2 regions of the Paenibacillus sp. HGF5 genome follow, and region 1 is predicted to be linked to the other one. Evidence: predicted binding sites of a transcription regulator. Region 1 holds the regulator's gene; the other holds the start of a gene.
The links. The regulator Rex, encoded in region 1, represses fermentation and respiration genes when NADH is low (regulators of the CRP and FNR family bind a similar motif). The targets are predictions, from matches to a motif close to TTGTGAAATATTTCACAA.
Positions count from the first base shown of each region.

Region 2: the regulator Rex is predicted to act here: its motif matches at 4,474-4,491, upstream of hcp (hydroxylamine reductase).

Region 1 covers NZ_AEXS01000167.1:36,158-44,278, forward strand. Annotated here, with positions in the region: gene HMPREF9412_RS27495 (AAA family ATPase) at 1-487, opposite strand, end outside; gene HMPREF9412_RS27500 (hypothetical protein) at 480-1,013, opposite strand; gene HMPREF9412_RS27505 (cell wall elongation regulator TseB-like domain-containing protein) at 1,271-1,789, opposite strand; gene HMPREF9412_RS27510 (amidohydrolase) at 1,821-3,122, opposite strand; gene HMPREF9412_RS27515 (redox-sensing transcriptional repressor Rex) at 3,097-3,762, opposite strand; gene dinG (ATP-dependent DNA helicase DinG) at 3,828-6,704, opposite strand; gene HMPREF9412_RS27525 (hypothetical protein) at 6,874-7,503, opposite strand; gene panD (aspartate 1-decarboxylase) at 7,614-7,997, opposite strand; gene panC (pantoate--beta-alanine ligase) at 7,990-8,121, opposite strand, start outside.
Region 2 covers NZ_AEXS01000125.1:36,434-43,912, forward strand. Annotated here, with positions in the region: gene HMPREF9412_RS19485 (helix-turn-helix domain-containing protein) at 1-925, opposite strand, end outside; gene HMPREF9412_RS19490 (thiamine pyrophosphate-dependent enzyme) at 1,096-3,393, opposite strand; gene HMPREF9412_RS19495 (2-oxoacid:acceptor oxidoreductase family protein) at 3,396-4,412, opposite strand; gene hcp (hydroxylamine reductase) at 4,621-6,309, shown strand; gene HMPREF9412_RS19505 (carbohydrate-binding protein) at 6,473-7,479, opposite strand, start outside.

The DNA.
Region 1 (8,121 bases):
CGCGGTTGCGGGCATCCTTGAACAAATCCCGGATACGCCCTGCACCGACGCCGACATACATCTCCACGAATTCACTGCCTGAAGCAGCGACAAAGATAGAATCGGTATAATGGGCAGCGGCCTTGGCCATCAAGGTCTTCCCTGTTCCCGGAGGCCCTGTGAGAAGAATCCCCTTCAATGGACGAATGCCGAATTTCTTAATATCTTCGTGACGAATCAGAAAATCCAATGCTTCCCGCAGCTCCTGTTTAGCGTTATCCTGCCCGCCGATTTCCTCGAACGTCAGCTTGGCCGGGCCGCTCTTCTTCCGCTTTCGCTCATTTCCGGCACCAACCGCGATGCCGCCCTTCATCTTGGCTATAAACAGCAAGCCGCCTACGAGTCCTGCCGCTATTAAGAGAGGCACGATGTTCACGCCGACAAACACAAGGAATACCAACAAAACCGGAATGAAGCCTAAGATGATTTCTTTTGCTAATTTAGGCATGATTCCACACCTCCATTTTGCCAGGTTGACGCGGCAAGATTATAAATTTACCAGACTTGCCGTCCGACAAGCTGACATAGACATTGGTGTCGTCGATCGTTGCTTTTGCTTTCAAATTCGGTGACTGGGCAGCCAGCTGCTCGAGCGATGATTGAATATCGGTATACTGCTTATTGTCCATCGCTTCGGCAACCGACAGCATCGCTTGCTCCCACCATTGATCCAATGCTTCCGAGGAATGGTCCTCCACCTGGATTCTCAATTCCCGCTTGCCGATCACGGACTTGCCTTCCTGCTTAATATGCTGAACCAAACCTTGTAAATTCGCATCCGGAGCCAAATCAAGATTCAAAGTCACGGTATCCTGTTTAATATCTATATGAGAACTTTTCACGCCATCGTATTGTGACACAACAGTTGCGAGCGGATTCTGCAAAGCCATCTGCCGATACAGAAACCAACCGCCAAAGAGGACCGATGCTGAGATCACGACAGTCAGCATGATAGGTACAATGCGCAGTTTCATGAAGTTCCTCCTTCAATTTCGATATGAAATTTTGTATAGCAATTGCAGCACAATAATACATATAACAACGATATATAGTGACGCATGTAATTGATCTGCTTAATTCGTACAAGTACGAGTATATCACATCTTATATACTTTTTCATGCTTGTCTGTGAAAATATTTAGAACAGTTTTACCAATTTATTTCTGTATGCGCTTACATCTTTATGTGCCAAAGAGGCATCCCTATAAGGGGACGCCTTTCATTTGTTTTCTTATTGATTAGGAAGAATAATATCATTTCCGATGGCGTTTCCGTCTTGAAAACGATAGAATCTGTAGCCGCGCTGACCGTTGTTTTCATACTGCAGCTGCCAGGCATACTCGCCTTCATACATTCCCGGCAGCAATCGCTTGATGACCGCACCCGGCATTTCGTTACGGATCTGGTCCCGCATCACAGCCTCTGACATGCCCGTATTCAATAACACGGACTGAACGGCATCTGCCCCTTCAACAGGAACGTTATCGTCCGTAAACTTCACCCAGACCATGCGGTCTTGGTTGTCTTTATCTTTCCCGCTGACCACCCAATAGTTATTGTCCTCGCCCCATACCGATTTATAGGTCTTGTCGGACGAGACCAATTGGCCATGCTGTTTCGCTGCAAGGATCGCCATTCTTTCTTCATTCCACGTATCTTTCATAACATAGGAATAATAGAGCTGTAGGCCAAGCAATAGTAGCAGGACGCCGGACACGCTCAGCAGTATCCACTTCGTTTTTTTCTTCAAATCCGTCTTCCTCGCTCCCCTTGATTATTCCCTAGAGGGTTGTAAGACGCTCAAATGCACGCTGCGCTTCCCGGCGGATGCGTTCCTCGTCGAGAGTAAGGCTCGCGCCATTCTTCACCACCTGCTTGCCGTCAACCCATACATGCTCTACATCCTTCGCGCTGGCAGAGTAGATCGCGTGAGAAATATAGTCGGTCCGCGGAAGGAAATGCGCCTGATCCGTATTCAATGCGATCATATCGGCTTTCATCCCTACCTCGAGCGTACCGATATCCTCAAGGAAAGCGGACTTGGCTCCGTACTCCGTACCCATTCGAAGCGCTTCGGAGGCCGGAATGGCCGTCGGATCCCCGCTTACTCCTTTATGGATCAGGGCAGCCAGCCGCATCTCTTCGAACATATCCAGGTTATTGTTGCTAGCAGGTCCGTCGGTTCCGAGCGACACCGTTACGCCGGCTTTCAGCAGCGCAGGTACGCGGGCGACTCCGCTGGCAAGCTTCAAATTGCTTCCGGGATTATGCGATACGGCTACTTGATGCTTGGCCAAGACTTCGATTTCTTCATCGGTCAGATGAACGGCATGCGCAAGAAGCGTAGGACGGGAGAACATGCCCAGCTTCTCCAAATGGGCAACGGGGCGAAGTCCGTAATCCTTAACATTCTGAGCCACTTCGGTTTCCGTTTCGGACATATGGGTATGCAAAGGCAGGTTCAAGTCATGGGATGCTTGAACGAATTTTTCGATGAAATCCGGCGGGCAGGTATAAGGCGCGTGCGGCGAGATCATCGTCGTAATTCTGCCGTCAGCCTTGCCATGCCAATCCTTCGCGAATGCCACCGCCTCATCCAGCTTCTGCTGCTGTACCTCGGGCGGGCATAAACCGATTACGCCGCGCGTCAGGACACCGCGCATTCCCGAGTCCTGGACAACCTTCGCGACCTGATCCATATGGTCATACATATCGACAAACGTCGTGGTTCCGCCCTTGATCATCTCCAGCACGGAGAGCGATGTGCCCCAATATACGTCGTCTGACGTGAATTTGGCTTCCATCGGCCACATTTTTTCCTGAAGCCATACCTGCAGGGCCAGATCGTCGCCATAACCGCGGAGAAGCGACATGGCGGCATGTCCATGCGTGTTCACCAATCCAGGCAGGAAGAACAGATGGGTTCCGTCGATAATCTCTGTTCCCTCTTCCACGACGGGCTCCTCTTCGCCCAGGTACGTGATCCTGTCGTTCTCAACCACCATGTATCCGCGAAGCACGGATCGGTCTTCCTCCAGTACAGCAAACGTTCCGTTCTTAACCATCCACTTCGTTGTTGTCATGTGCTGCATCCTCCTTGCCGTTATCCAAATAATAGGCCAAACTTTGCAAATCCGTTGTAAAATCAGCCGTATGAATCCGGATATGGGCTGGGGCTTTCAGGATGGTTGGCGCAAAGTTCAGAATCGCCTCGATCCCTGAGGCGATAAGCTGATTCGCTACGTTCTGCGCTTCGAAATCCGGAACGGTGATAATTCCGATTCGAATGCCGTGCTCATGAACCGTCTTCTCCAGCTCTTCCATCGGCTGTACGACCAAATTGTTAATTTTCATGCCAACTTTGGGAGAATACGAATCGAAAATCGCCACAATCTTCATATTATCCTTCAGGAATGCATTGTAATTCGATAATGCATGTCCAAGATTACCGGCCCCGACCAATGCGACATTGATCTTCTGGTCCAGCTTCAGAATCTGGCGAATCTTCTCGATCAGATAAGAAACATCATATCCGATCCCTTTCCGTCCAAAATCACCGAAATACGCCAGGTCCTTACGAATTTGAGCAGGATTGAGGTCCAGCTTCTGTCCCAGCTCCTGGGAGGAAACCGTGGAAACCTCCCTCTTCTGAAGCTCATTCAAATAGCGCAAGTATACAGGTAATCTGCGGACCACGGCTTCCGAAATTTTTTCCGATTTCATGCATGCTCCCCCTAATAATAGGCTAATAACTACATCTTTTTTTGTTGATCGTGCTTGGTTTCACTTTATTCAGCTTGGTTTCCCGCGCTTGCCTCTTCCTGCAGCCATTCCGAAATTCGGGGAACGATCCCCTCTGTCGGCATGTGCTCCATCTTCGGCCCCGGCAAGGAATATAAGAAATACTTCCCGTAATAGGATTCAATGACCCGGGTATCGTACACGATCACGATCCCTTTATCTTGTGCTGTTCTCACCAGACGCCCAAACCCCTGTTTGAAACGAATGACCGCTTGCGGAACCGAAAGCTTCATGAAGGGATTCTTCTTCTGCTGCTGCAGCAGTTCGCTCTTGGCTTCGACCAAGGGGTGATTCGGCGGCTGGAACGGCAGCCGGACGATGGCTAGACAAGTCAGCGCCTCACCCGGGATGTCTACCCCTTCCCAGAAGGAGCTGGTGCCCAGCAGCACGGAAGCGCTGTTGTCCTGAAATCTTCGGATTAACTTGGTACGGCTGGTTCCGTCCATACCTTGTCCCAATACCGTGATGTCGCTTGATGCCAGCGCTTCTTTCAGCGGCTCGTGCACCTGGCGCAGCATCCGGTACGAAGTGAACAGGACGAGCATGCGGCCATGTGTAGCGACGGCCGTATCGGCCAAAGACTTCACGAGCGTATTCACAAAGAGTGCATCCCCGACCGATCCCTTCACGCTCGGAAAATCGCGCGGCACGACAAGAAGGGCCTGTTCCCTATAATTAAACGGGGACGGGAGCTGAACCGTGTTCAGGTTCCCCGCTTCAGCCGCTTCCTGAAGACCCAGGTTCTCGATCATGAACTGAAACGATTTGTCCACCGACAAGGTCGCCGATGTCAGAATCACGCTTTGTTTCTTGTCAAAAAACAATTCCTTCAAATGAGCGCTCACGTCGACGGGCACGGCATACAGCTGCAGCGATTTGCTGCGGAAATTGCCGTTCGCCTCCATCCAGTATACCGTGCCCTCATCGTTCAGGGCCATGAAGGATCGCAGGTCTTCACGATGCGCGGCAAGGTCCTTAAACAGGCCCGAAAGGTCGGTTAACAGGCTGTCCGCGCTGTAGTCATCCAAATCTTCCTTCATTTCGGCGATCAGCTTATCGCCCTTGCGCACGACATCGCCCAGCGTCAGATGAATTTGATGCTCCAGTTCGGCCATCGAATCCCAATCCTTCGGCTTCTTAAGCGGCGACAGGCGGAGCGAGAATTGGCCGGCATCTCCCGGAGAAGCGTCTCCGCGTTCCGGAAGCAGTCCGAACAATTGATCGCTGAGCCGATCCCAGTTCTCTTTTGCGGTAATCAGGTCCGGATACAAACGGTCGATGACGGAAGACCATTCGACAGCCTTCTCGTGCGGCGAAGCTTGCAGCAGCTGGCGCAGAGCCGGGAGCTGCCCGCTTCGGCTGTCTTTGTACATGCGGGTCAAGGTATGGACCACCGAAAAATACTTCATTTGCAAGCCAAGGTGCTTGCCGGCGACATCCTCAAGATGATGCGCTTCGTCGATGACGAGGCGCTCATAGCTTGGCAGCAGCTGATGATTCGCCTTCACGTCGGTGAACAGCTTCGAATGGTTCGTAATGACGACATCCGCGATGCCTGCTTCATGCTTGGCCCTGTGATAGTAGCATTTGCGGAACCAAGGGCAGGCGCGTCCGAGGCAAGAATCCGAATCGCTGGAGATGGTCTCCCAAAAATCCCCTCCGCGTCCGCCCAGGTTTAGCTCTTCATCATCCCCGTTCTCGGTCTGGGTCAGCCAGACCAGCATCTGGGCCGCAGTGATTACGTCTTCCTTCGGGGAATGAAAATCTCTTCTATTTATTTTATGTTCAAATTTTCTCAAACACAAATAATGTCCCCTGCCCTTGAAAATGGCCGCCTTAAAAGGAAAAGGAACAACCTGGGTGAGCAGGGGAATATCCCGGTCACGCAGCTGTTCTTGAAGGTTGATCGTATGCGTGCTCACCATAACCTTCTGTTCCTGCTTCACGCTTTGATAGATCGACGGCAGCAAATATCCAAGGGATTTGCCGGTTCCTGTGCCTGCTTCGATCAATAGATGTTTATTGTCATCCAGCGCCTGCATCACTTCCTGGAACATCATGTCCTGGGCATCCCTGCTCTCATAATGAGGCAGCGTTTCCTTCAGGCGTTCACGGACATCGTTCATGTATTGCTCGAAGCTTACATCGGCCAAGGGGTTAGGCTCCGTCTCATCCCTGACAGGTGCTATATCGTTCCAATCATCCACCGCCAAGGCAAACTGGCGGTAGTACGTATGGGTGTCTCCCGCTTGTACGGCTTGGAGCTCCCTGTCGGAACGAATGCCGTCAAAGAACCAGGCCAAGTCGCTGTCCTCGTCGGCAAACAGGTCGCTTAAACGCTGAATGGTGAGCAGCGGAAGCTCGTCGATCTCCTCCAAACATTTCAGCAGCGCATAGGCTGTGGCAAGCGCATCGCTGTCCGCCTGGTGCGGACGGTCATGCTCCAGGCCGAAATGAGAAGAGACCATCCCGAGCTGGTAGGACGGGAGCGAGGGAAAGCATATTTTTAAGAAGTGCATCGTATCTAGAATACGGCCGCTGAACGGTAAATAGCCGCAGCGATCGAGCGCGTTTTGCAAAAAGTTAAAATCAAAAGCGACGTTATGTCCAACCAATACGACATCGTCGAGCATGGGCACAAGCTCCATCATCATTTCTTCCAATGACGGAGCATCCGCTACATCACTGTCGGAAATGCCGGTCAAACCGGTAATAAAAGGAGGGATCGGAATCCCGGGATTGACATAGGTGCCGTATACGCGGGATATGCTTCGATCCTCTTCGATGATGGCCAGTCCAACCTGAATGATTTCATCTGCAGACTGGTTGCCCGTGGTTTCAAAATCCAATACGGCAAATTTCATTTCGATAAAATCCCTTTCCTCCAGACTAATTAACAGCATACCAGAAGTTGCGGGTTTTGAACATTCCGGGTAAAAAATCCCCCGGCTTTCTGTACCGCTCCCGTACGCAAAAAGCGATGCCAAAGTCTCAAGGTGAGCTCTGGCATCGCTTCTTGTTGTGGCTTGATTTCTACAGCAAAGAGATCAATTGGCTGCCGTACTGGAGCTCACCGCGATTCTGCTTGCAGACCTCCAGGTTGATCATGGGGTCGGGAAGCGTCGGATCGCTATGAATCGCCAGTGCAAAATGTTCCTCGGCCTTTGCTTGCTGTCCATTCAACACCTCGATGCATCCAAGCGCATTGTAGATCATCGCCCGAAGCTTTCTGTTGTCAGCCAGGGGCAGGATGGAGATCAATACGTCGGATGCTTGGGCGGTTTGCCCCAAATACAGATGGGACATGGCAATGTACAACTTGATCAGAAGGCTGTCCGGAAATACCGCAGCGGCTGCCTCAAACTGCTGTATGGCCGGCTGGAACATCAACAGCTTGTAGTAACCTTGACCGCGAACGAACGCATCCAGCTGCAATTCAGGCGCTTCGGTCGGCGGAAAAACCGGAGGTGACGCTGCACTCTCGCGGAAGATGGCCATTTTTTCTTCAAAATGCAGCCACTCCTCGATAATGCCCTCGCTCATGCTTTTGAGCATGTTCCAGTTTTGTACCAGCGCCTGTTTTTGGGGACCTTGAGCAGAAGGGTAATGCTTCACAATTTCATCTAACATGTTGTTCATTTCGGCGAATACATGTTGAAACATAGCTGCATCCCACCCTTAGCGGAAAAATGAGATCAGTGCGTCGACCTGAACTCATTTTCTGTAGAAGACGGTCTTTTCATCCCTTTAGGGTCCCGACACATTTTGGTTCTTCAGAGAATGGCGGCGTGAACTTCGCGATACTCCGTCGTAACCGGCTTATTCGACTCGTCGACGATCACGACCGTCGGGGTGTGATGGTCGTATTCCTCTTTGGACATCATGGCATAAGAAATGATAATGACGTTGTCGCCGGGCTGTACGAGCCGTGCGGCTGCCCCATTCAAGCAGATGACGCCGCTGCCGCGCTCGCCTTTGATCACGTACGTTTCCAGACGGGCGCCATTGTTATTGTTCACGATTTGAACTTTTTCATTCTCCAGAAGGTCTGCAGCCTCCATTAGATTCTCATCAATGGTAATGCTGCCCACATAGTTCAGATTGGCTTCCGTCACCGTTGCGCGGTGGATTTTGGATTTCATCATCGTTCTAAACATGGGATCCCCCTACTTTTGGTTGAAGTAATGCATTGTCAATGAGACGGGTACGGCCAAAACGCACGGCCAGCGCCATGATGACGGTTCTGTCTTCATCCACAATGCGGTATGAATCTTCCACGGG
Region 2 (7,479 bases), on a different contig from region 1:
GTCGGCCACTGCTCACCACCGGAAGCGAATAGCTGCTGAAACGGGCAGCGATTTCCTCAATGGGCTTGGAATTTCGCCTGGAAACATAAATCATCCATAGGAAGCCGATGGCAATCATGCCAAGACCTATGATAAACCAAAGATTATAGAGATAAGAGATAGCGCTTACAAAACCATTGTTCAACAAACCGCTTCCATAGTTCCAATTCGTATAGCTTGATACATACTGGGAATTGACTTGGGATGGCGGACGATCCGCTTTGGTGCCGAACAAATGGTTTCCGGAGGTATCCTGAACCTGAATGAAGCTCATGTTGGAATCCAGCATCTCTTCGGTAAGCTTGTTCAAGGATTCCGTGCTCACATTGACAACGATCATGCCTAAGTCGTTTTTCATGTAAGGCGATCCTCTGACCAGGCTGACCACCTGCTTGCCGCCTTTCATTTTAAATTGTTCGAAATTTCTCGCGCCTGTCCATTTCGGTGTTTTCGATACTTGATATTGTTCAATAAATTCATGGTCCGGATATGTACTTACGTATCCATTCGTGGCATTGCTGAGCACATAGCCGTCCGAATTCCTCACCAGATAAATCGAGTCGATCAAGGGATAATAATTAATAATCTCCTTGAGCTTCTGAACAGCTTGAATATTAATATATGGATCGCCAACGGCAGATGATTTGAAGAAATCATTCAAAGCCTTGCTGTTGATGCTCTCGAGGACGATCATATTGTCGATCACCTTCAGAGACGTGTCCACCATGCGCATCGCCTGCAAGGAGAGCGACTTATTGGCGTTAAGCGCCTCCCGCCGGCTCTGTTCGCTGAACAGCTGAAAGAAAACAAAAAATATAAAGGTAATCACAATAACAAAAATGGGCATATAGGAGAGCAATAGACGCTTGTACCAGGATCTCTGCATGATCAACCCTCCCACCGTTTTTTCGCAAATTTTTAATTATTATAACTTAAAAAGCACCTTTTGGGTTATAGTTCTCCATAGTCATAACGATACGTCCATACCTAAACAAAAAAAGAAGCGGGACAATGCCCGCTCCGTTGTTGTAATCCTGGTATGCTGAATTGAATATTTTATAGCAGCGGGTTCTCGTGTTTCGCTTTCAGAATCGACCAGCGCCGCTCCACTTCTTTTTCAAATTCGCCAAGCATTTCTTTGTTTTCTTCCTTGAGCAGATGTCTTGATTTGCCCATGTATTTCAGCCAATCGCTGAGCGGCACCCGTTTCTTCTTCGCTTCAGGATCGTACGTAATGTTCGTTTCTCCCTGCTCCACTTCATACAGTGGGAAGAAGTTTGAATTCACGGCCGCGCGGACGATGTTCTCCCCATCCTTGTCGCTCGATTTCCAGTTCAGCGGGCATGTGATCAGCAGCTTGCCGTAGACGGTACCTACATTCTGAGCGTACCACTGCGCTTTTGCCGCCTTTTTCACAAGGTCCTGCGGAAATGCTTCCGTCCCCGTGAATACGTACGGAATATGTGCCGCCGCCATCATTTGTACCGTATCTTTATGATGGAACGCTTTGCCCTGCTGCTGTTTGCCGACACCGGACGTACTGGTCATGTGTCCTAATGGCGTGGAGTACGAAAGCTGCGCACCGGTGTTCATATAGCCTTCATTATCATATTCCAGAATGATCAGGTTATGGCCCCGCAGCGCCGTCCCGATGGCCGAACCCATCCCGATGTCCATGCCGCCGTCGCCGGTCACCATCACAAAAGTGAAATCCTCAGGAACCTCGATTTCCCCGCGGCGTTTCTTCTCAAGGAACGCTTCTACCGTGCCGGATAAAGTAGCCGGTCCGTTCTGGAACAAATTATGAATGAAGCTCTGCTTATGCGAGTTATATGGATAACCCGTTGTTGTGATATAAGCGCAGCCGGTATGGAATAAAGTAACGACATCGCCTTCAATCCCTTTGAAAAAGAGCTCCAGCGCCGGGAAAATACCGCAGCCCGGGCAGGCTCCGTGACCGGAAGCAAACCGTTTCGGTTTCGCGGCAAGCGCCCGCATCGGCGGCACTTTGACGGCTAATTTACTTGTCTCTTCATCCACCTTTACGGTGATCAGGCCAGATTTAAAGCTGTCTCCATTCATCGGGGCAATGACCGGCTGCAGCCTCTGCTCCTCAGCTCCCGGGGTTTGGCCGTAATAATCAAACGGCACTTTGGCATAACCGAGCTCCATGGCCTCGATCGTCAAGGCAAAAAAAGCTTCCGCGTCATCCGCGTAATAGTCTTTCCCGCCAAGTCCAAATATGCGGGACAGCACAATAGGCTGCGGACCACGGATTTCCTGCAGGGCCGCTTTGACCTCATGGGTCAGATTGGCCCCGTGTGCACCGTAAGAATCTGCACGTTCGCCAACCAGCAGTGCTTTGACACCTATAAGCGCTTCGCGAATTTCTCTTGCCGGGAACGGCCGGAGAATATTCGGGCTGATTATGCCCGCTTTAATTCCTTTCGCCCGCAGCCGATCCACGACGTCTTTGGAGGATTCGGCCGCCGAATTGAGGAGGAATAAAGCCACCTCTGCGTCTTCCATTCGGTAAAGATCAAGCGGCGAATAGGATCTTCCGGATAAAGCCGCATATTCCTCGGCCACTTCCTTGAATACTTCCCCCGCACGGTACATGGCGTTTGACTGTTGGAAGTGGTTGTTCATCAAATCGTCGCCGTTCATATAAGCCCCAACAACGATCGGGTTGTTCTCGTCCAGCACATGTGGATATTCAGGAGCCTTTTCCCCTACAAACTCTTGAACGGTTTCCCGGTTCGTAAATATGTGTACCCGGCGTTTCTGGTGCGATGTAAAAAATCCGTCATAAGCTACAATGACCGGCAGGCGTACGTCTTCATGTTCAGCGATTCGCAGCGCCATGATATTCATGTCATACACGGCCTGCGGTGAACGGGCGGTCAAAATCACCCAGCCGGTATTCAGGCCGTAGTAAAGATCCGAATGGTCACCGCGAATATCCAGCGGTCCGCTGACTGCACGCGTCACCAGATTCATGACCATCGGGAAACGTGTGCCCGCCTGCACAGGAAGCTGTTCGATCATATACAGGAAACCATTCGCGCTGGTAGCATTGAATACCCGTGCTCCGGCTGCGGCCGCACCGTAGCAAATCCCCGCTGATCCATGTTCGCCGTCAGCTGGAATCAGCTTGATGTCGTGTTCGCCGCGTGTACGCATCATATCAAGATATTGGGCGATTTCCGTAGAAGGCGTAATCGGAAAATAACCCATAATGTGATAGTTAATCTGGGCAGCTGCCATGGCAGCCATTTCGTTGCCCGATTCGAAGACTTCCGTTTGAGCGGACGCCAGCTTGTTCTCCGTTGTTTCTTGAATTTGCATATTCATGATCAGACTCCCTCCCCAGTTAAATAGGGAAATGATTGCGGCACACGGTGCTGCTCCGCATAATGCGGCTCTTCTAACATGGCAGCCAAAGCGGTGGTCGGACAAGCTTCGATACACTTCAAGCAGCCTTTGCAATACTGATAATCGATACCTTTCATAAACATCTGCATATTCCCGCGTTTATCCGGCTTCTTCTCCCACACGATGCAGAAATCCGGACATACCGTATCGCAAGCGGCACAGTGAATGCAGTCCTCGATCTTGTACTCTGGCAAATATCCCTGCCGGGAGCCGCCAAGATCCTTCAGGACACTGTTCGCCGTAACGTTCAAAATCCCGCCCAGCTCCTGCGTTTCATATCCAAGCATCGGCTGCGGCCTTGCAAAAGCGATTGGGTCTATAAGCTCTGAGCCGTTTCCCAAGGAAAGGAACCGGACTTCGTTATATCCTCTGTCAAAGGTCCGCACATTCGCTTCCACCAGGTGGGGCAGCTTTTTCTCAAAAGTCGTGCGGATTACCTGCCGCATATCGTCCGGGTTTAGGAAGCTGCAAATCCGGAACAAAGCCCCCAGCATGGCCGTATTCACTTTGGTTTTTTCCTCAACGGAAATTTTCAGCGCATCCACTACGGCCAGCGTTCCCTGCGTCATGTGCAGATCCACGGCCACTTCGGAAAGGTCTCGCGCCGTATTCACAAGCACCGTTCCGTCAGGCTGTAATCCGCTTATGACATCGATCGTCTTATACAAGGCTTCATGAAATACGCCGACGACATGCGGCTGCTCAATGGGACTGTGATCGCGGATTTCCACCTCGGGATCGCAGAACCTTACGAAACTCTTCACGGGCGACCCTTTTTTCTCCGAACCATAGCTGGAAAAATTCGAACCGTTAAGTCCGGAGCCGGTGACCCCGGCTTCGGCCAGCATTTTTCCGGCCAGATTGGCGCCGAGCCCGCCGATGGATTCGAGACGGATCTCGAAAAATCCCAGTCCATTCTTTTGAGGTAAAATCGACATGTTCTCTCCTCATTTCTTCTTAGGTCATTAATTCCAGTTTAAAAGAAGAAACGGACGGGGTTTGTGATTAAACTCACTACTTAAAAAAATTGTGATTCCAATCACTATGTCGGTTGTGGGAGCGAAGTATACTGTCTTCAACAGTCCAATTGCGAGGCAATCTTATACTGACCTTACGACTAATAATCACGAAATTGGAGGAGAAATAATGAATAACAACGCGACAGAACAGACCTTAAAGCATCAGCCGTCCATGTTCTGCTTTCAATGTCAGGAAGCATCCAAAGGAACAGGCTGCACCATTGTCGGCGTATGCGGCAAACCGCATGATGTGGCAAACCTGCAGGATTTGCTGATTTATCTGCTGAAAGGCATCTCTTTTCTCAGTCTGGATATCCGGCTGCCGGAGGTGCTTGAACAGCGCATATCGCTGTTTATGATGGACTCCTTGTTTGCAACGATTACGAACGCCAACTTTGACCGCGAGGTGTTTGTGGGAAGAATCCGGGAAGCGATCGAGCTCCGCGGCGAGGTGCGCACCTATTATAACGAACAATATCCGGAAGGAACCGCAAATCTCCCTGATGCCGCCGTCTGGCAGGCGGATAACGAAGCTGCTTTTGATGAAAAAGCACGTACGGTGGGTGTCCTCTCAACCCGCAATGAAGACATTCGCTCGCTGCGCGAATTGATCACGTACGGCTTGAAGGGGATGGCTGCTTATACGTACCACGCGCTTCATCTGGAGAAGGATGATCACGAATTAAACCGTTTTATGCGCCGTGCGCTTGCCGCCACGCTTGACGACAGCCTTGAAGTGCAGGATCTGGTCGCTTTGACGATGGAAACCGGCAAATACGGCGTAAACGCCATGGCGATGCTGGATGAAGCGAACACCTCGGCTTACGGAAATCCGGAAATGACGAAGGTCAATATCGGGGTAAGCAACCGGCCCGGCATTCTCATCAGCGGCCATGATCTGAAGGATTTGGAGGAGCTGCTGAAGCAGACGGAAGGAACCGGCGTGGACGTATACACGCACAGCGAAATGCTGCCTGCCCACTATTATCCGGCATTCAAGAAATATGAGCATTTTGTAGGCAATTACGGGAATGCCTGGTGGAAGCAGAATAGCGAATTCGCAGCCTTTAATGGACCGATATTAATGACAACCAACTGTATCGTTCCGCCGAAAGACAGTTATAAGGACCGTATATATACAACAGGCAATACTGGGTTTCCGGGTGTCCGCCATATTCCAGAAGGAACAGACGGTGCTCCCAAAGACTTCTCCGCATTGATCGAGCAAGCGAAAGGATGCCCACCTCCAACGGAGCTTGAAACGGGTGAGATCATCGGCGGTTTCGCTCATGCCGCTGTGATGAACGTGGCCGATCAAGTCGTCGATGCCGTGAAATCCGGGGCGATCCGCCGCTTCTTCGTCATGGCCGGCTGCGATGGACGGATGAAATCCCGCAACTATTACACCGATTTTGCGGCAGAGCTTCCAACAGACACGGTCATTCTAACGGCTGGCTGTGCCAAATACAAATACAATAAACTGGATCTAGGTGAAATCGGCAGTATCCCGCGGGTCCTGGACGCTGGTCAATGCAATGATTCTTACTCCCTCGTCGTGATTGCATTGAAGCTGAAGGAAGTATTCGGCCTTGAGGATATTAATGATCTGCCGATTTCCTATAACATTGCCTGGTATGAGCAAAAAGCGGTGATCGTGCTGCTTGCCCTGCTTTATCTTGGTGTCAAAAATATTCATCTGGGCCCTACGCTCCCTGCATTCCTGTCGCCTAACGTTGCCAAAGTCCTCGTGGAAAACTTCGGCATCGGCGGCATTACCAATGTGGAAGATGACATGAAGATGTTCCTTGGTGCCTAATTAGTAGTCGAAGAAAACCTGATAAAGAAAAAAGGGCATGGGTTATGCAAGCAATGATCTGCTTGGTAACTCATGCCCTTTCAAATTAAATAAGCCGCTTCCACTCAACAAGCAAATCCTTTCACGTCTCGCTATTTTTCAATTTACCTATCAATGTAACACCTTAATTCTTACCACCATAGCCCTTGTAAGTAGCGTAAACTGCATCTGCATATTGATCTGCCAGAATCGGACGGCCATAAGAATCCGTAGCTCCCGGATACCAGTTATCTCCACCGTTGTAGTGTAATAATCCGTTGTAGATATTTCCAAACTTCGTAATCTTCTCATTTAAAATTAATGCCCCCAGATATACCTGATCTTGTTCACTACTATGATTATACGCACGGCCAAATTTTGAGCTGAATTGAGATAAATACGCATTGCGTGTGTTTGGTTCTACCTGCATCAATCCGTCGCCGGCCGATGGACTACCTGGTAAACCCGCTCCAAAGCTGCTTTCCTTTTTGATAACAGCACTTAGCAATAAAGCAAAATCTCCGCCTTTCCCATAGGTATTGTCGGCATTCATGACATATGTCCATATATGGCTTGGAACCTCGGCAGGCTTTGTTACTGTAGGAGGCGGTGAACCCGTATAAATCTTGACCGATGACATTTTGTCATTGATCGTGCTGCCAACCCAGGAAGAATCTGAAGTAAAGGTCCACTTGGTTCCTCCAAAATTATCATTCTCATATACTTCAACCGTCCAACCGCTTGGAACCTTAAGAGACGACATCCAGTCATTCGGAATTCCGTTTGCGTTCAACTGAGACAGTGTATAATTCCCTATCCCGAGTGTCACTGCTTTTCCTCCATAGTTTATATCTGCATAGAATGTTACTCCGTTCGTTGTCGGTGGTGTTGTTGGTGGCGTAGTTCCGCCGCTACCTCCTTTCTGCCATAAAGCAGGGACATTGGACGGTTCCCAACCTACGAGAGAAGTATGCGCCTGAAGACAGGTATAAGTGCTTCCACTATAGGTTACTGTGTCATTTACTGCATATGCGGTATTTGGAGCCCATGCTCCTCTAGCGGCTGCGCTCACTGACGGTAAGGCTACGCAAAATGTGGATAGAAATACTGCTAAAACAACCAAAAGTGATAAGGGCTTAAAAGGAAACCTTT